2 linked regions of the Funiculus sociatus GB2-C1 genome follow. The protein of the gene in region 1 interacts with the protein of each later gene in a pairwise test. Links are inferred from orthologs where the notes say so. Each region holds a gene or a part of one and is shown in the gene's direction. Other genes may lie near its edges. The genes, in order: tsaE and rlmB.

The links.
Region 2: the proteins of tsaE (region 1) and rlmB interact in binary tests that used the Escherichia coli proteins (3 or more experiments, as listed by UniProt). The link is inferred for Funiculus sociatus GB2-C1 from one-to-one orthologs.

The regions. Positions count from the first base shown.
Region 1 is NZ_JAMPKJ010000009.1:83,651-95,201, forward strand. The notes cover bases 5,015-7,724. They hold tsaE (tRNA (adenosine(37)-N6)-threonylcarbamoyltransferase complex ATPase subunit type 1 TsaE), read left to right. Parts: upstream 5,015-5,996; coding sequence 5,997-6,452; downstream 6,453-7,724. Other genes in these bases: NDI42_RS06830 (gluconeogenesis factor YvcK family protein), read left to right, coding at 5,015-5,993. Also shown: NDI42_RS06800 (aspartate carbamoyltransferase catalytic subunit), read left to right, coding at 1-324; NDI42_RS06805 (molybdenum cofactor biosynthesis protein MoaE), read left to right, coding at 431-925; NDI42_RS06810 (hypothetical protein), read left to right, coding at 1,066-1,380; NDI42_RS06815 (SH3 domain-containing protein), read right to left, coding at 1,558-2,205; NDI42_RS06820 (S1C family serine protease), read right to left, coding at 2,630-3,580; crossover junction endodeoxyribonuclease RuvC, read right to left, coding at 3,684-4,214; more of NDI42_RS06830, read left to right, coding at 4,590-5,014; lepB (signal peptidase I), read left to right, coding at 8,210-8,806; NDI42_RS06850 (dihydroorotase), read right to left, coding at 8,989-10,251; NDI42_RS06855 (histidine phosphatase family protein), read right to left, coding at 10,682-11,551. UniProt on the Escherichia coli protein: Required for the formation of a threonylcarbamoyl group on adenosine at position 37 (t(6)A37) in tRNAs that read codons beginning with adenine.
Region 2 is NZ_JAMPKJ010000019.1:60,984-72,732, forward strand. What follows is about bases 4,917-7,824. They hold rlmB (23S rRNA (guanosine(2251)-2'-O)-methyltransferase RlmB), read left to right. Parts: upstream 4,917-5,880; coding sequence 5,881-6,768; downstream 6,769-7,824. Other genes in these bases: NDI42_RS11480 (Mini-ribonuclease 3), read left to right, coding at 5,073-5,489; NDI42_RS11490 (DUF1816 domain-containing protein), read left to right, coding at 6,877-7,161; NDI42_RS11495 (alpha/beta fold hydrolase), read right to left, coding at 7,269-7,824. Outside these bases: NDI42_RS11465 (ATP-binding protein), read left to right, coding at 426-2,963; carA (glutamine-hydrolyzing carbamoyl-phosphate synthase small subunit), read left to right, coding at 3,311-4,456; NDI42_RS11475 (STAS domain-containing protein), read left to right, coding at 4,529-4,897; more of NDI42_RS11495, read right to left, coding at 7,825-8,114; NDI42_RS11500 (CAP domain-containing protein), read right to left, coding at 8,210-8,911; NDI42_RS11505 (DsbA family protein), read right to left, coding at 9,210-10,001; NDI42_RS11510 (hypothetical protein), read left to right, coding at 10,016-10,252; Asp-tRNA(Asn)/Glu-tRNA(Gln) amidotransferase subunit GatA, read left to right, coding at 10,338-11,749. UniProt on the Escherichia coli protein: Specifically methylates the ribose of guanosine 2251 in 23S rRNA.

The DNA.
Region 1 (11,551 bases):
AAGCTATTTCTCCACTGGGATTTAGAACCAGCTTTACAAAATGCCGATTTTGTGATGACGTTGCGGCTGCAAAAGGAACGCATGACTCAGCATTTGCTGCCTAGTCTGCGAGAATACCATCAACGGTATGGGATAACACGCGATCGCCTGAAACTCTGCCAACAGAACGTTAAAGTGCTGCATCCAGGGCCAGTTAATCGTGGCGTGGAAATTAGTTCTGACCTGATGGACGACCCCCAGTTCAGTTTAATCTCCCAGCAGGTGACGAGCGGCGTTGCCGTTCGCATGGCACTACTTTACCTGATGGGCAGCGGTAAATCTTAATTTGTGGGTCAGCATCTTGCCATCCCCTCACTGTTAATATTTTCATAGGCTTAGGGCGCTGGATCGATCACAATAGATCCAGTTCCTTGCTCAGGATTTCAACTTGATGAATGGTGTCACCAGTCTTTTAAACACTCCCACTCAACACCACAAAGGAGACAACTTTGCCATCTCCTTTGCTCCCTTGTCACTGGAAGAAGTTTATGCCTTAGGAGATGACCCAGGTAACGGTGCCATTGTGGTGATGAGTGGAATGGTTCGCAATCAAACCGATGGTAGACCAGTAGTTGCCTTGGAGTATCAAGCTTATGAGCCGATGGCTTTACAAATCTTTAGACAAATTGCCGCTGATATCCGCCAAACATGGCAAGATGTCAATCGGGTTGTAATTCACCATCGCATCGGACGCTTAGAAATTGGTCAAATCAGCGTGCTAGTAGCTGTGGGTTGTCCTCACCGTTCGGAAGCCTTTGAAGCCTGCCAATATGCGATTGATACCCTAAAGCACAACGCTCCAATTTGGAAAAAGGAACATTGGGCGGATGGTTCTAGTAGTTGGGTGAGTATTGGTGCTTGCGAAACTCAACAAGAGGGTTGCTAAGTCGCTAATTGGCATTTGTTGCAAAACTTTAAGTTTTCAGGTGTCGTAGGTTGCAGTTTGTAACTATTGCTTTATCTCCGGAAAATTATCCTTTAGACTGAGTTGCAATTCATAAATTTGAGATAAGCAGGGTTAGATAAATGCCAAATCTGCACTGGCACGATTATTTACTTTTCGCTTCTTTAGTTGCTAGTATTGCGGGACTTTTTTTACTATCTGATGGCGACTCAACTCAAGCTTCTGAGCTTGAGACAAGTGAGCAAATGCTGTTATCAATGAGCTTTTCTTACTGGATAGTACACTGCGTCATGGTAGGTATCCTGAAGCTTTGGCATCCTGAGTGGGAAATCTTATCAATTAATTTGAGGTTGACGGCTGCTTTTTCTTACTTGTTGACCTTTTCTTGCATACTGTCTCTCCCGCTACACAGAATGTCAGTACGTCAAGTAGAGTAATGTCAAGTTTGGATTTTCAATTGGTTCAAAGTATTAGGTTGTTAAGCGTGATTAACGCATTCTATAAATAGAAGGAAACAGCCACTCAATTGAATCTTGTCAAAAAAATCACCCCATTTCCAAGAAACTTGGTAAAAATATGGGGTGATTTTAACTTAATGAGTTTAGGCTAAAATACTACGGACAACGACCGACATTCAATGAGTTTGAACTAGGATAGCCGTAAGAAATCCATCCGGCAACCGGGGCGGTAATTTGTACCCAAGCACGGCGATCGCTATCGTAAGTTAAGTCTGGAGGACTCTTCGCGAGAGTAACGCGATCGCCAAGTCTGATTCCACCAACTCTGGTGCCAGTTTTGTTGGGGCCACTACGAATAGCCAAACCCTCACTTCCTCTGTACGTAACTACGCGACAGAGGCTGGAAGGTTGAACAGGGGGAGGATTGTTTGCTCCAGTGCAGGGTTTAAGGTATTGTGCCTGTACGTAACCCGTAGCAGGCGCATTAATGGCAATCCAACCAGCACTACCATTATCTGCCAGAGTAACTGTTTCGTTGGGAGCTAAGGTTCTAATCGTTTGACTCGTGGTTGAACGCTGTGCGTAGACAAAAATCCGCTGATTAACGGCGCGGCACTGTCCCACAAGTCCCTGTGCTAGTAGCAACTCGCCCTGAGGCTGAATAGAATTTGGTTGTGATTCTTGAATAGAGCTATATGTGGTGCTGTTAGTGACCGCAGTGGCGGAGAGATTCAAGCCCCCCGCAGCGGTTAATCCGACAGCAAACAGGGTAACAGGCATTGCCCAGTGGCTCTTTGTTTTCATACGCTACACTCCTCATCTCACCAAAACGTTTGTGTTAGAAGCTTCCACATCGAAAAGCATCCCCGCAGTCGAGACTTGTTTTTCATAATGGTTGACTGATTAGCTGGCGCATTTCTATCAACCCGTCCCTACATCACTAAGCAATAGGATAGTTAAGTTCGCGGAAGCTTCTTAGTCAAATAGCATACAGAAAAATTAGTGTTAAATACATGAAAAAGGGGAATATTGTCAAGCGGTGTGCGGGAAGTGAAGTTATTGGGTAGGCTCGTGTGGAGCAGGCAAGATGCCCGCCCTACAGTAGTTCAGGGCTTACGCACGTCAACACACTGTAGGGGCATGGCATTGCCATGCCCCTACGACAGAATCAGCCATTCACTAATTAACTGCGTAAGTCCTGTAGTTCAAGACACATTTTTTCCCAACTTCAAAAATTCACCCGGACATCAGCCAAACGGCGATTCCGTCCCACCGTGAGAATTGCCGAAGCTGGACGACGAGCTAAGAAAGTTTGCAAGTCTTGAACTCCCCTAAGACGACGACCATTAATAGCAATGATTCTGTCTCCGGGTCTGATTCCGATATTCGCAGCAGGCGAGCCTGGCTGTACCCCCAAAACTACCAGTGTCCCTGTATCTACAGTCACACCCAAGCCACGAGTTGAAGGCACAGACGGACTTTGAGCGGTAGTAATCGGGGGAGCGGTTCGGTTACGGTTTTGTTGAATAAAATTTCTGGCAACTGTAGCACTGGTAGCGAACCCAATCCCCGTATTGCCTCCGCCACCGGGACTGAGAATGGCTTTGTTGACACCGATGAGTTCGCCCCGTGAGTTAAGCAAAGGTCCTCCGGAATTGCCCGGATTAAGTGCTGCATCCGTTTGTAAGTCGCCATTGCGACCAACACGGCTTAAGATACCTGTTGTCAACGTTCCCGACAATCCAAAGGGGCTGCCAATAGCAAAGACGCGCTGACCGACTTGAATGCTTGCGGGATTGGACAGCTTGACACTGGGGAAGCGATCGCTCGTATTCAATCTTACTAGCGCTAAGTCATTCGGTCGGTCAGTAGCAATTACTTGCCCGGTATAGCGCTTGCCTGTAGTGGTACTGACGCTCACCACACCACCTCTGGCGCTGCGAATAACGTGATCGTTAGTTAAAACCAGCCCTTCTGGACTAACAATAGTGCCAGAACCGGAACCTCTCCCGGTACTGATAGTGACTACCGCCGGACTGACAGTGCGATAAACATCAATGCTAGTTTGTTCTTCACCTTGAGCTTGGGCAAGAATCGTGGGAACGGGAACACTGCTCACGGCAGGCGTATTGAGCAAACAAAGGGAAGCAGCACACAACAACCAGCGCTCAGGTTTCATGACACTCAAAGGTAAGTAGCCGAATTTAAGAGGGATGACTCCATAAGATTGATGACGCAAATAGGCTGAGCGTGTTTCCTTTGTACGGATGTGTAGATTGCGGCTACTGCCCATACCACGCTGTCAGCGCCACCGCAAGGGCATCTGCGGCATCGTCTGGCTTGGGAATATAGTCTAAATTTAATTCCCGCGCTACGGCTTGCTGCACTTCTGACTTATCAGCATTACCCATGCCAGTAAGCCCCTGCTTAATCTGTGCTGGCGTAAATTCAACATAGGGGATACCGTGCTGGGCCAACACTAACACCATTATCCCCCGCGCTTGAGCCACCAAAATTGTGTTCCCCATCCGATAGAAGAACAATTTCTCAATCGCCACCAAATCGGGTTCCCACTGATCCAGCAAAGTGTGCAAATCGTCGTAAATTGTGCGGAGTCGTTCTCCCATCTCCGTTTTGGCGGAGGTTTGGATAACACCAAAATCCAGCAATGTTGCTACTTCTGGCGCGGTTTTTACTGGGCGCTTGGCAGCAGGAAGATTCGCCACAGCTAAGCAGTCAGGTGGTTTGCAGAGAATTACGCCAAATCCTAATGTGGCAAGTCCAGGGTCTAATCCTAAAATTCGCTTTTCCATTTAGCCAAGTTTACGGGATAAACCAAGCGAGCTGCCGCCTAAAATGGCGACTCAAGCTGACTTCTGATGCAATGTTTATATTAGCTCCCTCTAATTCCTGATTTTGCTGCTGAACGTCGCAAGCGTATCATAAGCTCAGTTAAAAATTTGGAGACAAACTTTATTAGTTTCGTATGTCACATCCCAAGAAGCTGCAAAAAATGTATTCTGATGGGCAAAGGCTCCCTGTTGCTCTTTAAAAGTGGCAACTTAGACACAAGTGTGCCAGTCCAATCAACTCGTAGAAGCGATTTATGGGAGCGTTCCTATTTCAGTGATTTTGCGCCCTTTCTCGTTAAAGTCGAATCTTGCCTTCGTGTTCCCCAGGAATCAGCAATGTCAAACGCTATTTTTAAACAAGCCTTACGCACCCTGAGACAAGAGTCGCACATCCCGTGGGGTTTGAACTCCAGAACTCCCCACCGAGTCAATAGCTGGTTTAAATGGTTGGCTCCCGGATTGTTGGTAAAACGTTGGTTGGTGATTAGTGCGGGTGGTGTGCTGCTAACCACTTTGGGTTTGGCAATTTGGGTGAAGCTGACACCGATTTTTTGGTTGATTCAGTTCATTGGGGAGCTACTGGAAACGATTACCACCATCCTTCCTAACTATGTGTCTGGCCCGATTGCGATCGCTTTCGGGGTGTTTTTGATTTTTTTGGGGCAAACTCGCTCTATGGGAGCGATTACCTCGGTGCTGAAGCCCTCATCAGATGAACAACTGATTGATGTGCTGTTAGCTCATCGTAAACTGAACCGAGGTCCAAAAATTGTCGCAATTGGCGGCGGTACGGGGCTTTCTACTTTGCTTAGAGGATTGAAGCACTACAGCGCCAATATTACGGCTATTGTCACTGTGGCAGATGATGGCGGCTCTAGCGGTCGTCTGCGGCGGGAAATTGGGGTGCTACCTCCTGGGGATATTCGCAACTGTATAGCGGCTTTGGCAGACCAGGAGAAGTTATTAACAGAACTGTTTCAATACCGCTTTAAGGCTGGGGATGGTTTAGTAGGTCACAGTTTTGGTAACTTGTTCTTAACGGCGATGAGCGATATTACTGGAGATTTGGAGAGAGCGATCGCTGCTAGTTCCCAAGTTTTAGCTGTGCGGGGACGGGTGTTACCAGCAACATTGAGTGATGTTCGTCTCTGGGCAGAATTAGAAGATGGGCGGCGGATTGAAGGAGAGTCCAGCATCACGGAAGCGGGGGGTAAAATTAAAAAAATTGGTTGCATTCCCAGCAATCCCCCAGCCTTGCCCAAAGCTTTACAGGCAATTCATGAAGCCGATTATATTATCATTGGCCCTGGTAGCCTTTATACCAGCGTGATCCCGAATTTGTTAGTACCGGAAATTGCCGCAGCGATCGCTCAAAAACAAGTTCCGATCATTTACGTCTGTAACATTATGACCCAGCCAGGGGAAACCCAAAGCTACACTGTCTCAGACCACATCCGCGCCATTGACGCTGCTTGCGGTCAACAATTATTTAACGCCGTCCTGGTACATAAAAAAGTTCCCTCTGCTCATACTCTGATTCGATATGCTCAGGAAAGTTCTCATCCGGTTTTTTTAGACAGAGAAGCTGTAGGAGAGTTGGGGCGAAGAATTGTTCTGGCGAATGTGATGGATGAGGATGAAGAAACAGGTTATGTAAGGCACGATCCTCAACGTCTAGCTAGGATTTTGCTGAGGTGGTATAGTCGCGCTCAAGGGATAGAGTTAGGAGTTGGAAGTTAGGAATTGCAAGTAATTTCTCTACTAGATGCAACAGCTACGCGATCGCTGGGCGTAAATCTTGGGCGATCGCTAAGTGCTGGTAGTACGATTTTGCTAGAAGGAGACTTGGGTGCTGGCAAAACTACTCTCGTTCAAGGCATTGGTGAAGGCTTGGGCATTATCGATCCAATTGTTAGTCCCACCTTCACCTTAATTAACGAGTATCGAGAAGGACGCATTCCTCTGTATCACCTGGATTTATACCGCTTAGAACCTACCGAAGTGACAGCGTTAAACTTGGAAACTTACTGGGAAGGCATTGAAGTCCCTTTGGGCATTGTCGCCATTGAATGGGCGGAACGTTTGCAGTATAAACCGTTAAACTTCTTGAGCATCCACTTAACTTATTCAGCTGATAATGGTCGTCAAGCTGAACTTGTCCCAGCAGGTGCATTTAATTTGGGGTCATTAAAGATTTAAACGCTCTAGGTAGCAAAGGTAAACGCAAAGAACTTTGCCTACCTTTGCGTTTACATCTTGCCTTTTAAAAAATTACACGGTAGGCATGATGCCTACCGTGTCAACTCTTGTTGGATTATTATTTAACTATAATTACAAGAGTTTGTCAAGCCGTTTCTGCGAAAAAGATTGACTAATTTAAAAGTTAGAAATTAGCAAAAACATAAAGCTTGACCGCGGACTTCTGTATTAAGTTTTCCTCGGTCGTAAACAACCTGACCGCCGACAATAGTCACACCAGTCCAGGCAGTGAGGTTCCACCCTTACAAGGGGTTCCAACCACATTTGGTAAGTAATTCCTCGAGCAAAACAGGACGGTAACTGTTCAAATCAACAAAGATTAAATCGGCATCATAACCAGGAGAGATCGCGCCTTTTTTTTTGGGAATATTATAAGCTTGGGCTACAGCCGCAGACATCCAGTTAGAAACTTGGACAACACTACAACGTCCCTGCATAGCAGAAGTTAACATCAGCGGTAGAGATGTTTCAACACCAGGCATTCTCGAAGGAGTATTGGGGTAGACTTGGGCTTTTTCTTCCAAAGTCTGGAAAGCATGATCGGTAGCGATAAAATCAATTACACCATTGAGAAGAGCTTGCCAGAGAACTTCGTTGTCATGAAGCGATCGCAAAGGCGGATTCACCTGCGCCAGTGTGCCAATTTTTTCATAAGCGCTAGTGTTTAGCAGCAAATGTTGCGGTGTTACTTCCGCAGTCACCCAACTCGGTTTATCCTGACGCAGTAACTGGGCTTCCTCAGCTGTAGACATATGCAAAATATGTAACCTTCGCTGGTATTTTTTAGAAAGATTTAACGCCAGTTGCGTAGCATTAAGGGCAGCTTGATTATCCTGAATTTGGGAGTGGATTGCCGGATTGTTGATCCCGGCAAATTCCTGACGACGTTGATTAATTCGGGCTTGATCTTCAGCGTGAACCGCAATTAAGCGATCGCCTTGTGCAAAAATGGACTCCAGCGCCGTATCCTGTTCTACCAACAACTGACCGTGCATCGATCCCATAAAAATTGTAATTCCAGGAGTCGGATGCGCCTCTAAAAGATCCAGCAAAATTTCCGCCGTTGCCCCAATAAAAAAGCCATAATTAACTAAGCACTTTTCTTGCGCCCGCCGCAGCTTGTCATCCAAAGCCGCCTGCGTAGTTGTCAGAGGGCGAGTATTAGGCATCTCCAGAAATGACGTTACCCCTCCTGGGCACAAGTGCAACTCGCAGTAAACAAGTCTTCTTTGTGTTCCAACCCCGGTTCCCGGAAATGTACCTGCGGATCAAGAACTCCCGGCAACAAAGTCAGACCCGAACCGTCTATTTCTTTACCAGAGTCATCTCTTGGGATTTCTGACGCAACCTGGACAATTTCCCCGCCACGAGTTTCGACATCCCCAATTAAAAACTCACCATTGGGCAGAAGAATGTTAGCGTTGCGGATAAACAGAGGAGCATGGCAATCAGTGGTTTATGCAATCGTCAAGTGAGCGCGAAAAGTGTATGCTGTGCTTAGACTTTAGCGCAATAAGGCATTTTTTTACTGGAGCCGAGGAAATTACGGTAAACACGCCAGCCAAATATTTTTAATGATGGCAGGATGTATTTAGGCAAAATTTAGACAAAATATAGGTAGAAACATTGTTTTCCTTGATATAAATCATTAGATGGGTAATCCGTTATATCCCTTTGCTTTGAGTGATTAACCGTTTATGACTGACGTGCAGAATCAAGAACCAGACAGCAAAACCCAACAACAAGTTGAAAATCCCTTTATAGAGGGAATTAAAACGATTGGGCTTAGCGCCATTTTAGCCTTTGGAATTCGCTCTTTTGTAGCAGAAGCACGCTACATCCCTTCCGGATCGATGCTACCAACGCTACAAATCAATGACCGTCTGATTATAGACAAGGTTAGTTACAAGTTTACCTCTCCAGAACGGGGAGACATTGTAGTATTTAATCCCACCGAAGCCCTAGAAAAGCAAAATTTCCACGATGCCTTCATTAAGCGGGTGATTGGTATACCGGGAGACAAGGTAGAGGTGAAAGGGGGACGAGTTTATGTCAACGATCAAGCCTTGCGGGAAAAATATATAGACGAACAGCCTAATTACCGTTATGGCCCAGTGAAGGTGCCACCTAACGCTTATTTGGTACTTGGTGATAATCGCAACAACAGCTATGATAGCCATTACTGGGGTTTTGTCCCCCGCGACAAGATAATTGGTCGGGCGATAGTACGTTTCTGGCCTTTGAATCGCGCCGGAGAAGTGGATCAGTCTCCAGTTGATTCCTCGGATAAGTGAAAGGGCTAATGGCTAATGGCAAAAGTCAGCCCTGAACTTTAGTTCGGGCTAATAGCTAAAGTCATTTAATGACTGGGTAAATGTTTCAACCCGTTAAAACGGGTTTAAGTTTTAAGCCTAAAATTTATTTAAGGCTTTTGCCAGAAGCCTGAGGGCTAATTGTTCATTTATATTAGCTGTGATTAGCCGTGACTCCAATTTTGGACGACGCGACCCTGCAACTGTTGACCTAGCCAGGGAGTGTTGAGTGAGAGGGATTTGAGGTTTTGCCTCTCGACTTTCCAAGTTAGTTGGGGGTCAAATAAAATAATTTCAGCGAGTTGACCAGCTGCGATCGCAGCTGGTTTTTGTTGTAAACACTGGGCGGGACGGGTACTCAAAACCCGCCACAGTTCTAAAGAACTCCAGTCGCCATTCTCGACCAGGATGTGCCAAAGTAGCGGCAAAGCTAACTCTAAACCAATCGCGCCTGCTGGTGCTTCGGCGAAGGCGACGGTTTTTTCTTCGTAAGTGTAGGGAGTGTGGTCAATAGCGATCGCATCAAGTACCCCACTCCGCACACCCTCAATTAATGCTGCTTGGTCAGATGGGTTGCCCAGAGGTGGTTCCAGACGTAAAGAAGGATTATAACTCCCCACATCCTCAGCATTCAGCAGCAAGTGCATCCAAGTGGTACTCGCCGTTATTGGCAAACCCCGCGCCTTAGCATCCTGAATTAGCTTAACGCTGCGACCTGTAGAAACGCGCATGATGTGGACGGTCGTGCCAGTGGATTCTACCACTTCCAACAAAGCAGCCAGAGCAGATGTTTCCGCGATCGCGGGATTTCCTGGCAAACCAAAACGAATTGAAGCCGCACCTTCTCGCATCACCCCATTGGTAGAAAGATGGCGATCGCAAGCCCACAAAGCCACTGGTTTTCCTAGAGGCTGAAGATATTCCAAAATTCTTCGCAGCAGCGCCAAATTCGATATCGGCTTACCATCAGCAAAACCCACCACTCCAGCCGCTGCAAGTTCTGCCAACTCTGTCATTTGCTGGCCTTGCACACCCAAAGTTAAAGCACCCCAAAATCCAATTTTCGATTGTGGATTTCGGATTGTGGATTGTTGAAGATAAGCTAAACCAGCTGGGTTATCGATAGCTGGCAATGTGTCCGGCAAAATTGTCAACCGGGTAAAGCCTCCAGCCGCCCCCGCGGAAACAAGCGTTACTAAGGTTTCCCGTTCTTCAAACCCAGGTTCACCGGAGTGGCTGTATAAATCCACCAGTCCTGGCCCCAGCACCAATCCACGACAATCCCGCACCGATGTTTCTGCGGGATTTGCAGAAATTTGAGTTTCGATTGCTTTTATGTAACCATCCGCAATCAGAACATCGGCAATCTGGTCAGTTCCAGAAACAGGATCTATTACCCTTACTTGTTGAAGTAGTTCACTATTCATATATGAGTACCGAGGGCTAAGGACTGAGGACGTTGTTAATTCTGTTTGTTCTCAGCCCTCAGTCCTGAACTTCTCAGTTGTTTACAAACCACATCTTGCACCAGTTGCAATAACCCGCCAGAGATTTTTCTGGCTAATAGCGAAAGTTTTCTTAAGACGAATGGCATTGACTTATGCCCTGAACTAAATCGGCAGACCCAAAGCTTGTAACCCGTTTTAAAGAGTTGAAAGACTTATTCAGTAAGCTTTCGCTTACTTTAGCTTTAAGCCGGAGATAAATTTCCTGGCTCAATTAAGCACCATTCCTCTTAAGACGACTAAAGGCTTACCAGATAAAGATTTCAGTCTATTTTAATAGACTTTCGCGATTAGCCAGAAAATTTATTTTTAGGCTGGTTTTGAGGCTTATTGAGAATGGTGCAAGATTCAATTACAACGCACCAGCAGCCGTTTTATCCAGAACACCTCCCCCTAAGTGAGTTGTGATATTCATCGCTTGCAGCACTGGTATACCATCCGGGCCTTGGGGATAATCGATTACGGTGACTGCCCCATTACCCTGCTTAATGCTCCAGAAATTTTCTGGCTTTAAACCTAAAATGTGACAAAGCAAAACTTTGTTAGTGGCATCGTGAGCCACCACTAAACCAGTTTTTGGCTGATCTCCAGAATAAGATGCGATCGCCATTTGCCAAGCGGCTACGCTGCGTTCCCACACCTGCTGCAAATTTTCTCCCTCTGGCATCTGCACGGTCTGGGGGTAATCTCGCCACTGTTCCAACATACCTGGGTACGTTAGCTCAATTTCTTCCTCAAATTTCCCTTCCCACAGTCCGTGACTGATTTCCGCCAAAGGTGGCTGTAGTTCAATCTGGACATGGGGATGATATTTGAGAATAATTTCCGCTGTTTCCTTGGGACGCAGCAGTGGACTACTAACAGCAAAGTCAATTTGCACATCTTTGAGAAATTCAGCCGCTTTTTCGGCTTGTTCTCGCCCATTGTCGTTAAGCGGGACATCAATTTGTCCCTGAAAGCGTTTCTGACGATTCCACTCAGTTTCGCCGTGGCGTACCAGCAACAAACGTAACCCCTTATGTCCCGGACGAAAACTAGGCAGAGTTTCGCCCACATGAGCAGTCAAATTCATCGACTCTAATTGAGCAGGTTTGCCCCAGCCATCAGCAAAATTTAGTACGCTGATGCCACAGTTCGACTGCTGAATCGAATGGTAACGCTCAGGTGACATAGCGATCGCATTCGCAATCAAAGCTCGATTGATGCCGTTATGCCCCACCAA
Region 2 (11,749 bases), on another replicon or contig:
CCCTAGACCTAAAGAAATAAAGATGCGATCGCATTTATAGCCTTTATCTTCTGTTACCTGGTGAGGAGATGACCAAGCCTGGAGGAAAGCGGCCCTACAAATAAATAAGCTAGGCAATATCCACCCTGCCAGTAATTGGCAACTCCTATTTTGTGTAGCACTACAATAGACATCTCCAAAAATTAGGCTGGAATCCTTATCAAGGTTAGGCTAAAGTCAAATTTTTGGAGATGTTTAATGTATCCTTACCTTATTTGGAAGCTATGTTAGAAGTGGGGCATTCTACAGGGACACTCAACTATCTAGACCGACTTGAGAGATTCTTCAGTTCCCTCGCTCTTGAGCGCATATCTTGAGAAGCACTAATGCGGCTGCAAACATTCTCGAATTTAATGCTTAAAGGTTCATTAAGAGTACCACTTCGTGTGGCTCTGATAGTTCCCTTTATCTTTCAACTCTCTGTTGCTGTGGGGCTAACAGCATACTTCTCTTTAAGGAACGGTCAGAAAGCAGTCAATGAGGTTGCAGCCCAACTGAGAAGCGAAGTTACAGCCCGAATTCATCAACATATCTCCGATTATATGGAGACACCTCAACTTGTTACCCAAATAAACGCCGATGCTGTCCGTTCTGGCAATTTGAATTTGCAGGACTCTTTAAGTCTAGAACGTCATTTCTGGCAGCAAGTGCAGTTATTCAAATCTCTAAATCCGATTGCCTTTGGAAGTGAACAGGGAGAAATTCATTCAGTCGATCGGCTTAATGATGGTTCATTAGTCATCCGAGTTATCGACCAATCAACCAGTGGGAATTATCACACTTATACCACTGATAGCCAGGGCAATCGCGGCAGGTTAGTTCGAGTTAACACAACCTTTGATCCTCGCACTCGCCCCTGGTATATAAAGGCTGTGAAAGGAAATAAACCTACCTGGACTGAGATTTATCCATACTTCTCATCATTAGGGTTAGCAATCAGTGCAACCCGGCCTTTTTATAACGAGGCAGGTACTTTACTTGGCGTTACCAATGCAACAGTGTCTCTCTCACAACTGGGAGATTTTCTGGATGGCTTAAAGATCGGTCGCACTGGACAAATGTTTATTGTCGAACGTTCTGGAAACTTGGTAGCAAGCTCAACGGCTGAGCCGCCTTTTGTTTTAAATCAAGAGGGAGGAAAACAGAAACAGGAAAGATTGGCAGCGATCGCTAGCAGAAATCCTGTGACTCGTCTAACAGCCCAGAATTTAAAGGAACGCTTTGGTAACTTCAATAATATTCGCCATAGCCAGCAGCTTGACTTTGAAATTGAAGGTAAGCAGCAATTCGCACAGGTGACACCATTTACTGATAGCTACGGGCTGGAGTGGGTAATCGTCGTAGTGGTTCCCGAAGCTGACTTCATGGAACACATTGAAGCCAACACACGAACCACGATTTTGCTATGTTTAGCAGCATTGATATTCGCTACAGTTATGGGAGTGTTGACCTCTCAATACATTACCCGACCGATTGCCCATTTAATCTCTGTCTCTCAGGAAATTGCCAATGGGAAGTTAGACCAAACTGTTAAAGTAGAGGGCATTAACGAACTAGAAGTTTTAGCCCAAGCTTACAACCAAATGGCAACTCAACTGCAAACATCTTTTACTGCGCTTGAAAAGGCAAATGAGGAGCTAGAGCTTCGGGTTGAACAGCGAACAGCGGAACTACAAGAACGGACACTTCAGCTAAAACAATCCTTCGACTTTGAAGCAACATTGAAACGGATTACAGACAGAGTTCGTGACAACTTAGACGAAGCACAGATTTTGCAAAATGTTGTCCAAGAGTTAGCCTCTGTACTTGCTGCTGAATGTTGTGCTGCTGCCCTGTATGATATAGAGCAAAAAACGTTAGTTATCAATTATGAATATGCCCAACCTCATTGGCCTTCTACTCAAGGTTCTAGGATTGAATTAGATGAGTTATCTGGAATTCATCAATCTCTGTTACAAGGGCAATGTTCACAGTTTTGTCAATTAGCCCCAAAGTTTGGTCGCCCTCATGCAGCGATTCTTGCGTGTCCTGTTTTTGATGACCAGGGTATCCTAGCTGATATATGGTTATTCCAACGACCGAATTATAACTACAGTGAACTAGAAATTCGGTTATTACAGCAAGTTGCAAATCAATGCGCGATCGCTATTCGTCAGGCTCGACTTTACCAAGCTGCTCAAGCCCAAGTAGAAGAGCTAAAGAGTCTACATCAGCTTAAAGATGACTTTTTGAGTACCGTATCCCACGAACTTCGTACTCCTATTTCTAATATAAAGCTAGCGATTCGTATGCTGAAGCTAGCTCCTACTCCAGAACGCCATAAACAGTATCTAGATATTTTAGAAGCTGAGTGTACTAGAGAAGCTAACTTGATCAACGACTTGCTGGATTTGCAACGCCTGGAAGCTAATCGTTATCCTGTATTTGTCGAGTCGATAGTTGTACAAGATTTCATACCTAGCATTATCAAACCGTTTTTATCACGAATTCAAGAGCGTCAACAAGTCTTTAACGTCGATTTACCGCCTGACATTCTGCCAATTATGTCAAGTCCAGATAGTTTGGGGCGGCTTTTAGCGGAACTCCTTAACAATGCCTGCAAATACACCCCATCTAATGGGGAAATTCGCTTTAGCATCAAACAGGATATCGATTTATATAACCCGGAACCTACTGCATCAACAACCAGCTTTGAGGTCAGCAATCAAGCAGAGATTCCAACTGCTGAAATACCCCATATTTTTGATAAATTTTATCGAGTTCCCAATGCAGACCCTTGTAAACAAGGTGGAACTGGATTAGGCTTAACCTTGGTGAAAAAGTTGGTTGAGCAATTGGGGGGAGAAATTAGAGTAGAAAGTGGTGAAGGTTGGACGAGCTTTACTATTTTATTAGGAAATATAGCAGTCATAAATGATTCGTGAAGGTGAGATACCGGACTTGTTAAAGTCGGGTATCTGAAGGGCTGGCTCACAATGCCGAGGATTACTATATAGCCGAGTAAAGAGCAATCCGATAATCTTCTCTATTCAATAGACTGATTCAAAAAGAAACTGGGAGATGAGAACTAATGAGGTCAAGTTTGTCAATCTCAGGGCTGAAGCTTATTCGTGAGATGCGATCGCCTTCCTCGAAACTTGGTCATCTCGCTACCAGATAACAGCAGATGAACGTAGATGCGATCGCATCCTAATACACACTTCTACCCTAGCTGGGTGTGAGATGATAACTTACCACTAGCAACTAACAACCAAAAACTCAGCATTACCTTATGCGTCCTTCTTCTGCTCAAAGTGCCTTGCTCGTACTTGCTGATGGCACGTCCTACAAAGGTTGGTCTTTTGGTGCTTCAGGAACAGCCATTGGCGAAGTGGTGTTTAACACTGGTATAACTGGCTACCAGGAAGTTTTGACTGACCCCAGCTACTGCGGTCAGATAGTTACATTCACCTATCCAGAATTAGGCAACACTGGTGTCAACCTGGAAGATGAAGAATCGAATCGTCCTCAAGTCAGAGGCGCGATCGCGCGTAACATCTCCTCACGTCCCAGCAACTGGCGATCTACCCAATCCTTGCCCGACTACCTGAAACAACACAACATTCCCGGCATTTATGGCATCGATACGCGATCGCTCACCCGCAGACTGCGCTCTGCTGGGGCCATGAACGGCGCTATTTCCACCGAAATCCTCGATCCTGCCGAATTGCTGAAAAAAGTACAAGAAGCTCCCAGCATGGCAGGATTAAATCTAGTTCAGGAAGTCAGCACACAAACCGTCTACGAATGGTCTGCTCCCACCGAGTCGAGTTGGGAATTCAGTCCCGGCGTTGAGTCAAACGACGGCGAACCCCTCACCGTTGTCGCCATTGATTTTGGCATCAAACGCAACATCCTGCGGCGTTTAGCTGCTTACGGTTGCCGCGTCATCGTTGTACCAGCCAATACACCGCCGGAAGAAATTCTCAAACACAACCCGGATGGGATTTTTCTCTCCAATGGCCCAGGCGATCCAGCAGCCGTCACCGAAGGCATCGAAACCACCAAAGCCTTGCTAGAAAGCCAGAAACCCGTCTTTGGCATCTGCATGGGACACCAAATTCTCGGTCTTTCAATGGGTGCTGACACCTTCAAGCTCAAATTTGGTCATCGCGGCTTAAATCAACCAGCAGGTTTAAAACAGCGGGTGGAGATTACCAGCCAGAATCACGGCTTTGCCATTGATGCAGATTCCTTAAGCTCAGATGTGGAAATAACCCATCTGAACCTGAACGATCGCACTGTAGCTGGTTTACGGCACAAATCCCTGCCCTTCTTCTCCGTACAGTACCACCCAGAAGCCAGCCCCGGCCCCCACGATGCCGACTATCTGTTTGAGCAGTTTGTTGAGCAAATGCGATCGCATCGCCAAAATTAATCAATAGCAATTAGCAGCTGTGTGTTCTATAATGGAGCCTCGACTAAGGACAATCCAAGGTAGGAGGGTGTTATTCCTGAGCCACTAACCCTAACCGTAAGCTTAAGAGGCACTCGCGAAGTTAGGGACAATTACCAGCTATACCGCCTCACGGGTTTGTTAGATGCTTTCTCGGAACCCACGTTCCGGAAGGTGGTCAGCAAGTATATTGAGGAAGGTCCCAGCCACGTTATTCTGGATCTTTCTAACATCGACTTTGTAGACAGCTCTGGCTTAGGCGCTTTAGTGCAGCTGGTGAAAAAGGCTCAAAGCGTTGATGGTTCTTTGCAAATTGTCACCAATGCTCGCGTGACTCAAACCGTTAAACTGGTTCGCTTAGAACAGTTTCTCTCGTTGCAGCCTTCAGTTGAAGCAGCATTGGAGAAGATCAAGCAGCCTTGAGCTGAATGATAAATCGATAGGTGGGGCGGGGCTGACAACCCGCCCTTACCAATTTCTAGCACTGGCATCACTGGGATTTTCAGTGCAAAGCTAAAATTTAGAGGGCAAGGTGACTCAGGAGGAGGAAGGGCGTTTAGATAACCTGGCGACTAACTCGCCACTGGGCAAAACCGAAATGTGGTTTAACCCAAGATGGGCTGTAGATCGAAAAGCTCAAATCCAACAGCTTTCTCCAGCGTCTTTAGCTTATTTGGGGGACGCGGTGTATGAACTATATATCCGCAGCCTTTATCTGCTGCCGCCAAAGCGATCGCAAGCCTACCACGACATGGTAGTAGGGCAGGTGAGAGCAGAAAGTCAGGCAAAAGCACTACAAGAACTCCAACCGCACCTTACCGACACAGAATTAGAAATTTTGCGGCGCGGGCGCAATGCCGCAGGACGACGCAAACGCCTCGATCCAGAAATTTATCAACAAGCTACCAGCTTAGAGACGTTGATGGGCTATCTTTACCTGACAGATCCCCAACGCTTGACCCAGCTGCTAGAACACTTACAACTAAACTCGATTTCAGAAGACAAAAATTCTTAACAATATGCCAGATAAAAAACGCCGCCCCCACCCTCCAGGCAGAAGTAGCAGCCGAGGAAAGCCGATCCTATCCCAGCGCGTATTCCCAAAACGTGTTGGAGAGCAACGTATTCGCCCCGCACGTCCCTCTCGCGATGAAGAACAGCAATCGGATGAGATAGACAGCAGTTCTGTGGGCAAACACGAGCAAGTAAAACCGATTCGCCAGCGGCGCGATGGGGAAAAACCCCTTCCCCCCAGCCGACGCGAACACAGCCAAGAAAAGGAAAAACGCCCTTCTAAAGAAGAAACTGGGGGCTGGGGAAAAGAACCTAGCAAGAGGGAAGGAACTCACAAGGAACGGGGCATTAAGCGAAATTCCCAACCCCAAATTTCCGAGCGCCATTCACCAATCCCAGGTAAATCTGAGCGAGGGAAGTTCGTGAGAACGGGGCGCGAAAAGCCGCCAAGAGGGAGATACTCAAGTGATGCTGCTAACCCAGCCGCTTCCCTACGCGATCGCGCTGTTTCTTCGCCCCCAGAGGAAGAAACAGACATGATTTATGGTCGGCATCCCGTCCTCACAGCTCTAGAAAACCAGCGCCAGCTTAACCGAATTTGGATACTTCCCAACCTGCGCTACGATCCTCGCTTTCATACCTTGCTATTGCAAGCCAAAGAAAGGGGAGCCGTAATTGACGAAGTAGAACCGAGACGCTTAGATCAAATCACCAACCAAGCCAATCACCAAGGAGTAGCGGCTCAAGTCGCTCCCTATACTTACACTGAATTGGGCGACTTAATCGCCAATGCCAAATCCGTCTCAGAACAGCCAGTTTTGTTAGTAGCCGATGGCATTACCGATCCCCATAACCTGGGAGCAATTATTCGCACAGCAGAAGCCTTGGGAGCGCAGGGATTAGTGATCCCTCAACGACGGGCAGTAGGTATCACATCAGCTGTGATGAAAGTGTCAGCTGGAGCTTTAGAAAGTTTTTCAGTGGCCAGAGTCGTCAACCTGTCTCGCGCCTTGGAAGAATTAAAAGCAGCTGGCTTTTGGATTTACGGCACTGCTGCTGAAGGTAGTCAAATGGTACACACAACTCAATTCACTGGGCCAGTAGTATTAGTAGTTGGTTCTGAGGGTGAAGGTCTGAGTTTGCTGACACAACGCTGCTGTGATTTCCTGGTTTCCATTCCCTTACAGGGACAGACTCCTAGCTTGAATGCTTCAGTGGCAGCGGCAATGGCTCTTTACGAAATTTACCGTCAACGCTGGTCGAATAAAATCTACCTTTGATAATCTGTTACAAGACTCTTCAAAAAAGAATCATGTCAGAGTATAACAAAGTGTAAACAATAGCAAATTTAGAAAATTGCATCGCATCCCTTAAAACAGGCAAAGACCATGAAGGAATTCTTGATTAGCATTCTCCACTTCTTTGGACGGGCTTGGTGGGTTGAGATTGTCACTGACAACCCTCGCTGTACTTACTACTTCGGCCCTTTCATCAGCAGCCAAGAAGCCCACGCAGCCAAGGCTGGTTACATCGAAGACCTAGAACACGAAAGTGCCAACGGTATTAAGGTGGTAGTGAAGCGCTGTAAGCCAGAGAAGCTAACCATTTACGACGATTCGGGGGAGCGTTTTGACCGCAAAAGAACACCTACTTTTAGCGGTCAGCTTTCTTAGTGTTTGCTTCGTCTCAATTAACCCTCACACCGAATGGGATTAGATAAACAAAGCCCGCTAGGTAGCGAGCTTTAGAAGTGGGTAGCAACCCCAGATTTGGATTAAACTCAGGCGGGCATTACTACCTGGGGGTGGGTGTCGAGCCAGTTATCAATGTCTCTGTTGACCAAATCGGGAATCTCCCACGGGAATAAATGAGCGGTGTTGGGATAGCAATGCCATTCACAATCCTTGAGGTGGCGAGCAGTTTCTAAGCTCGAAACCGGGGTGATGTGGCGATCGCATTCACCAGCCAGCATCAAACTCGGACAAGGAATCTGCTCTAGGTCTGCCAGTCGGTTATACCCAGTTCTCAGGGCTGTGTTGAGGGCGCGATTGGCAGCAGCCGAGGTTTGTAAATAAGCTGACATTGCCTCTAATGCCAGGTAATTGTAGGTACTCGGCGTGTGTTGCTGGATTAGATAGCGGTAGAGCGATCGCTTCCCAAACGTCTCAATATTCCACTCCCACCCAGGCTGTATGCGATTCAAAATCGAAGCCAGCCCCGTGTAAAAATTATCCTGCCAACTAATCGGCGGATGACTGCCACGGGGACGGGCTGCTGTCCCAATTAAAATTAGACCGCTAACTCGCTCTTTTAGCCCCAGCGCCAACTCCATCGCCAATATTCCCCCCAACGACCATCCTAGTATCAAACAGCGTTCGATCTGTAAGCGGTCTAGAAGCGCCTCTAGGTCAATCAAATGGTCGCCCATAGTAAAATCCCCATTGAAGCGACTACTGCCATATCCCCGGAGGTCTGGGGCGATAGTTTTGAAACGATTTTCGAGGTGGTTAGTAAAGATAGACATACTGCGACCATTACCGGGATGACCGTGCAAGCACAGAATGGGAAACCCCTGTCCTTGGACGCGGACGCTGAGGTGATGAGCTGGGGAAGAAGTGTAAGGCATAAATAAGGTTCTCATGTAAAAGGTAAAAGGCACAATAATTCTTCACTTTTTCATTTTGCATGAGAGCCTTTTGCCTTTCTCAATTACCATTTGAACTATTTGTCTTTATATCCTCCAGCGTATGTAATCACGCACATATTTCTGTATTTAGCATGAGAACCGAAGCCCACCCCAGCTACCTTAAAAGCGGAGTTAAAGATATTTTTTCTGTGACCGCGATCGCTTACTCCATCATCAATAATTAATTGCATCACAATATCTTGGGCTGTGCTGGAACCGTAGCTGATATTTTCCCCGGCGGTGGTTTGCCAAGAACCATAGCGGTTGATGCGAGTAAAGGGGGTACTGCGATCGCTTCCCGTGTGTCCTGTCGCACCCTTTGGGCCTTGGTCTTTGACGAGATCCTTTGCACCCAAAGACATCCCTTTGGATGCACTCAAAGCTGACACAGGTTTGGCTGATTTCAAGAATGCGATCGCCTCATCAACCGCCCTCACGCCTTCCTGCGTCTGCAAATAGACGTTACCAGGCAATTTAACTCGCTTGCTATCAACAAAGCTCTTTTTGTACTTTTCCAACACAGCAGCATAAGCGGCGGGATTTGTCCGCGCCTTGTTCATTTCCACAATAACAGCTTGTTCCAAAGGCGAAAGGTAACTCGCTTGTGCCAACAAAGTAGATCCTCCTTGAGTGGATGCTGGAACGCCTGCCAGAGATGGGCTAGAGGGAAAAACTGAATGAAAGAAGGTCGCCAGTACAGTGATAGGGGCAAATGCCATAAATAGAATCCGACGCATAAATCACCTTACAATTTCCTGACAAGAGAAATAACGCTGTCTATATCAAATAGATTGACAGAAGCTTCCTAAAGTTTCCGAATTTAATAAAAATAAACGTTAGTCTAAAATTTAGAATTTATCCAACACTAAATTTATCTTTCTACCACATTCTTTTTAGCTGCTACTTCTGTAAAAGTCTCTTGTTCATTGTAGCCGGAGGCGATCGCGCTCAAACTTCTGCAATCTCAGATTCAGTTTGTGAGCGATCGCAATATACAAGCAATCGCTCAAAATCGAATCAAATGCCTAAATTACTTCAAGATTTGTTTACACTAGCTAATACGTTCTCGATATCTGATAGCTGCACCGCACCTGAAAAAGTTTCGCCATTTATCACAAAGAAGGGTGTGCCAGAGAGTCCTAAAGATTCAGCAAGTTGAATATCTTCTTGGATGGCGGGATCGGCAAGAATGCGATCGTCCTCAAACTTCTCCAAATCAAGATTCAACTTTTGGGCAATATCTCGATACAAATCCTCACCTAATTTGTCTTGTTGAGTAAATAGTGCGTCTTCGTACTCCCAGAATTTGCCCTGCTGAGTTGCAGCCCAAGCAGCTTTAGCCGCTAACATGGCTTCAGGATGAATTGGAGTAAGGGGAAAATGCTTGTACACTAAAGCGATTTCGCCTGGATGCTTTTCTATTAATTGCTTCAGTGTTTTATGAGCTTCGGCACAATAGGGACATTGAAAATCTGAGAACTCAATCAGCACAACCTTGGAATCAATTGCCCCTGTGGTGGGAGATTCTCCAATCACCGCTTTAGTATTAGTTTTTAAATCTTGCAAAAAAGCTTGCTGTGCTTGCTGAACCTGCTGTTGTTGCTGCTGCTGGTATGCCTGAACAGATTCCAGAATTACTTCTGGGTGCTTGCGAATAATCTCTAAAACTTGCTCTTCCAATCGCGGACTGGTTTGGGTAGCTGCTTGCGCTGGCGTTGACCAGCCGAACAATGCTAGACACAATAACAACATTGCTAGTTTCAATGCTTTCTTAGCCGCCATTAGGAAGAAAGTGGGGGCGATCGCCCAAAGTTGAACTCGACGCATAAATTACCTGGCTGATGTTGCTAACACGATCCAGTATGCTCGACTTGCGGGGTGGCGGAACAATGAGAAGGACGCGATCGCTTCCCAAGAAAAATACTGATACCAAGCGCGATCGCCGCTTAATTCCCATAATTTTCCGCAATCTCACCCCCAAACCCTCCCCGGAAGCAGGAAAGCAGGGATGGGTTCAATATTTACGCCTAATCAACTGTAAAATCCGCACGGCACAAGCATTTCGCCTGTCTCAGTAGGGAATCATAGCGACAAGAAAGCGATCGCGTCTTTGGCGTAACCTATACTAAAAATCTAGACGGTGAATCGAAACGAGGTCATGGCATGGCATCCATCCGCGAGTTGCATAAACAACTCATTCGCAAAGAACGCTCAGCTGTAGAAATTACCCAAGAAGCTTTAGACCGTATTCAGGCGCTAGAGCCGAAATTGCATAGTTTTTTGTGCGTAACAGCAGATAGAGCATTGCAACAGGCTCGTGCAGTGGATGCCAAAATCGCCGCCGGGGAAGAAATTGGGCTGCTGGCGGGGATTCCTATTGGCATTAAGGACAATATGTGTACGCATGGAATTCCTACTACCTGCGCCTCGAAGATGTTGGAAAATTTTGTCCCCCCTTACGAGTCAACGGTGACGCAAAAACTGGCTGACGCTGGTGCAGTCATGGTGGGAAAAACCAATCTCGACGAGTTTGCGATGGGTAGTTCTACGGAAAACTCAGCCTATCAAGTCACTGCTAACCCTTGGGATTTGGATCGCGTGCCGGGAGGGTCTTCTGGCGGTTCAGCAGCGGCGGTGGCGGCAAAAGAGTGTGTTGTAGCTATCGGTTCTGATACAGGTGGCTCTATCCGTCAACCAGCCTCTTTCTGTGGCGTTGTCGGGATGAAACCTACTTATGGGTTAGTTTCCCGTTATGGATTGGTGGCTTTTGCTTCTTCTTTGGATCAGGTTGGCCCGTTTGGACGCACAGTAGAAGATACAGCAATTTTATTGAGAGCGATCGCAGGTTACGATCCCAAAGACTCTACCAGTCTCAAAGTCGAAATCCCAGACTACGCCAAAGCTCTCAGGCCAAACTTCAAACCGAGAGGTCAGTTGCGAGTTGGTTTTATTAAAGAAACCTTTGGCGAAGGTTTAGACTCAACTGTGTGGCAAGCTGTTACCAAAGCTATTGAGCAACTGCAAAATTTGGGAGCGGAAATTCAAGAAATTTCCTGTCCCCGCTTCCGCTACGGTTTGCCCACCTATTACGTTATTGCTCCTTCTGAAGCATCCGCTAATCTCGCTCGGTACGATGGAGTAAAGTACGGCTTCCGCACACCAAACGCCGACAATCTTCTATCGATGTACACCCAGACTCGCGCCGCTGGTTTCGGAAAGGAAGTCAAGCGCCGGATCATGTTGGGTACTTATGCTCTCTCAGCTGGTTACTACGACGCCTATTATCTCAAAGCCCAAAAAGTCCGCACCTTGATTAAACAAGACTTTCTGCGGGCTTTTGAAAAAGTTGATATTTTAGTATGTCCCACTGCTCCTACAACTGCTTTCAAAGTAGGAGAAAACACAGAAGATCCGTTGGGTATGTATTTGAATGACCTGATGACTATCCCGCTAAATCTTGCTGGGTTGCCTGGTTTAAGTGTACCCTGTGGTTTTGATGAAAAGGGATTGCCGATTGGAGTGCAATTGATTAGCAATGTTTTGCGAGAAGATTTACTCTTGCAAGTAGCATATGC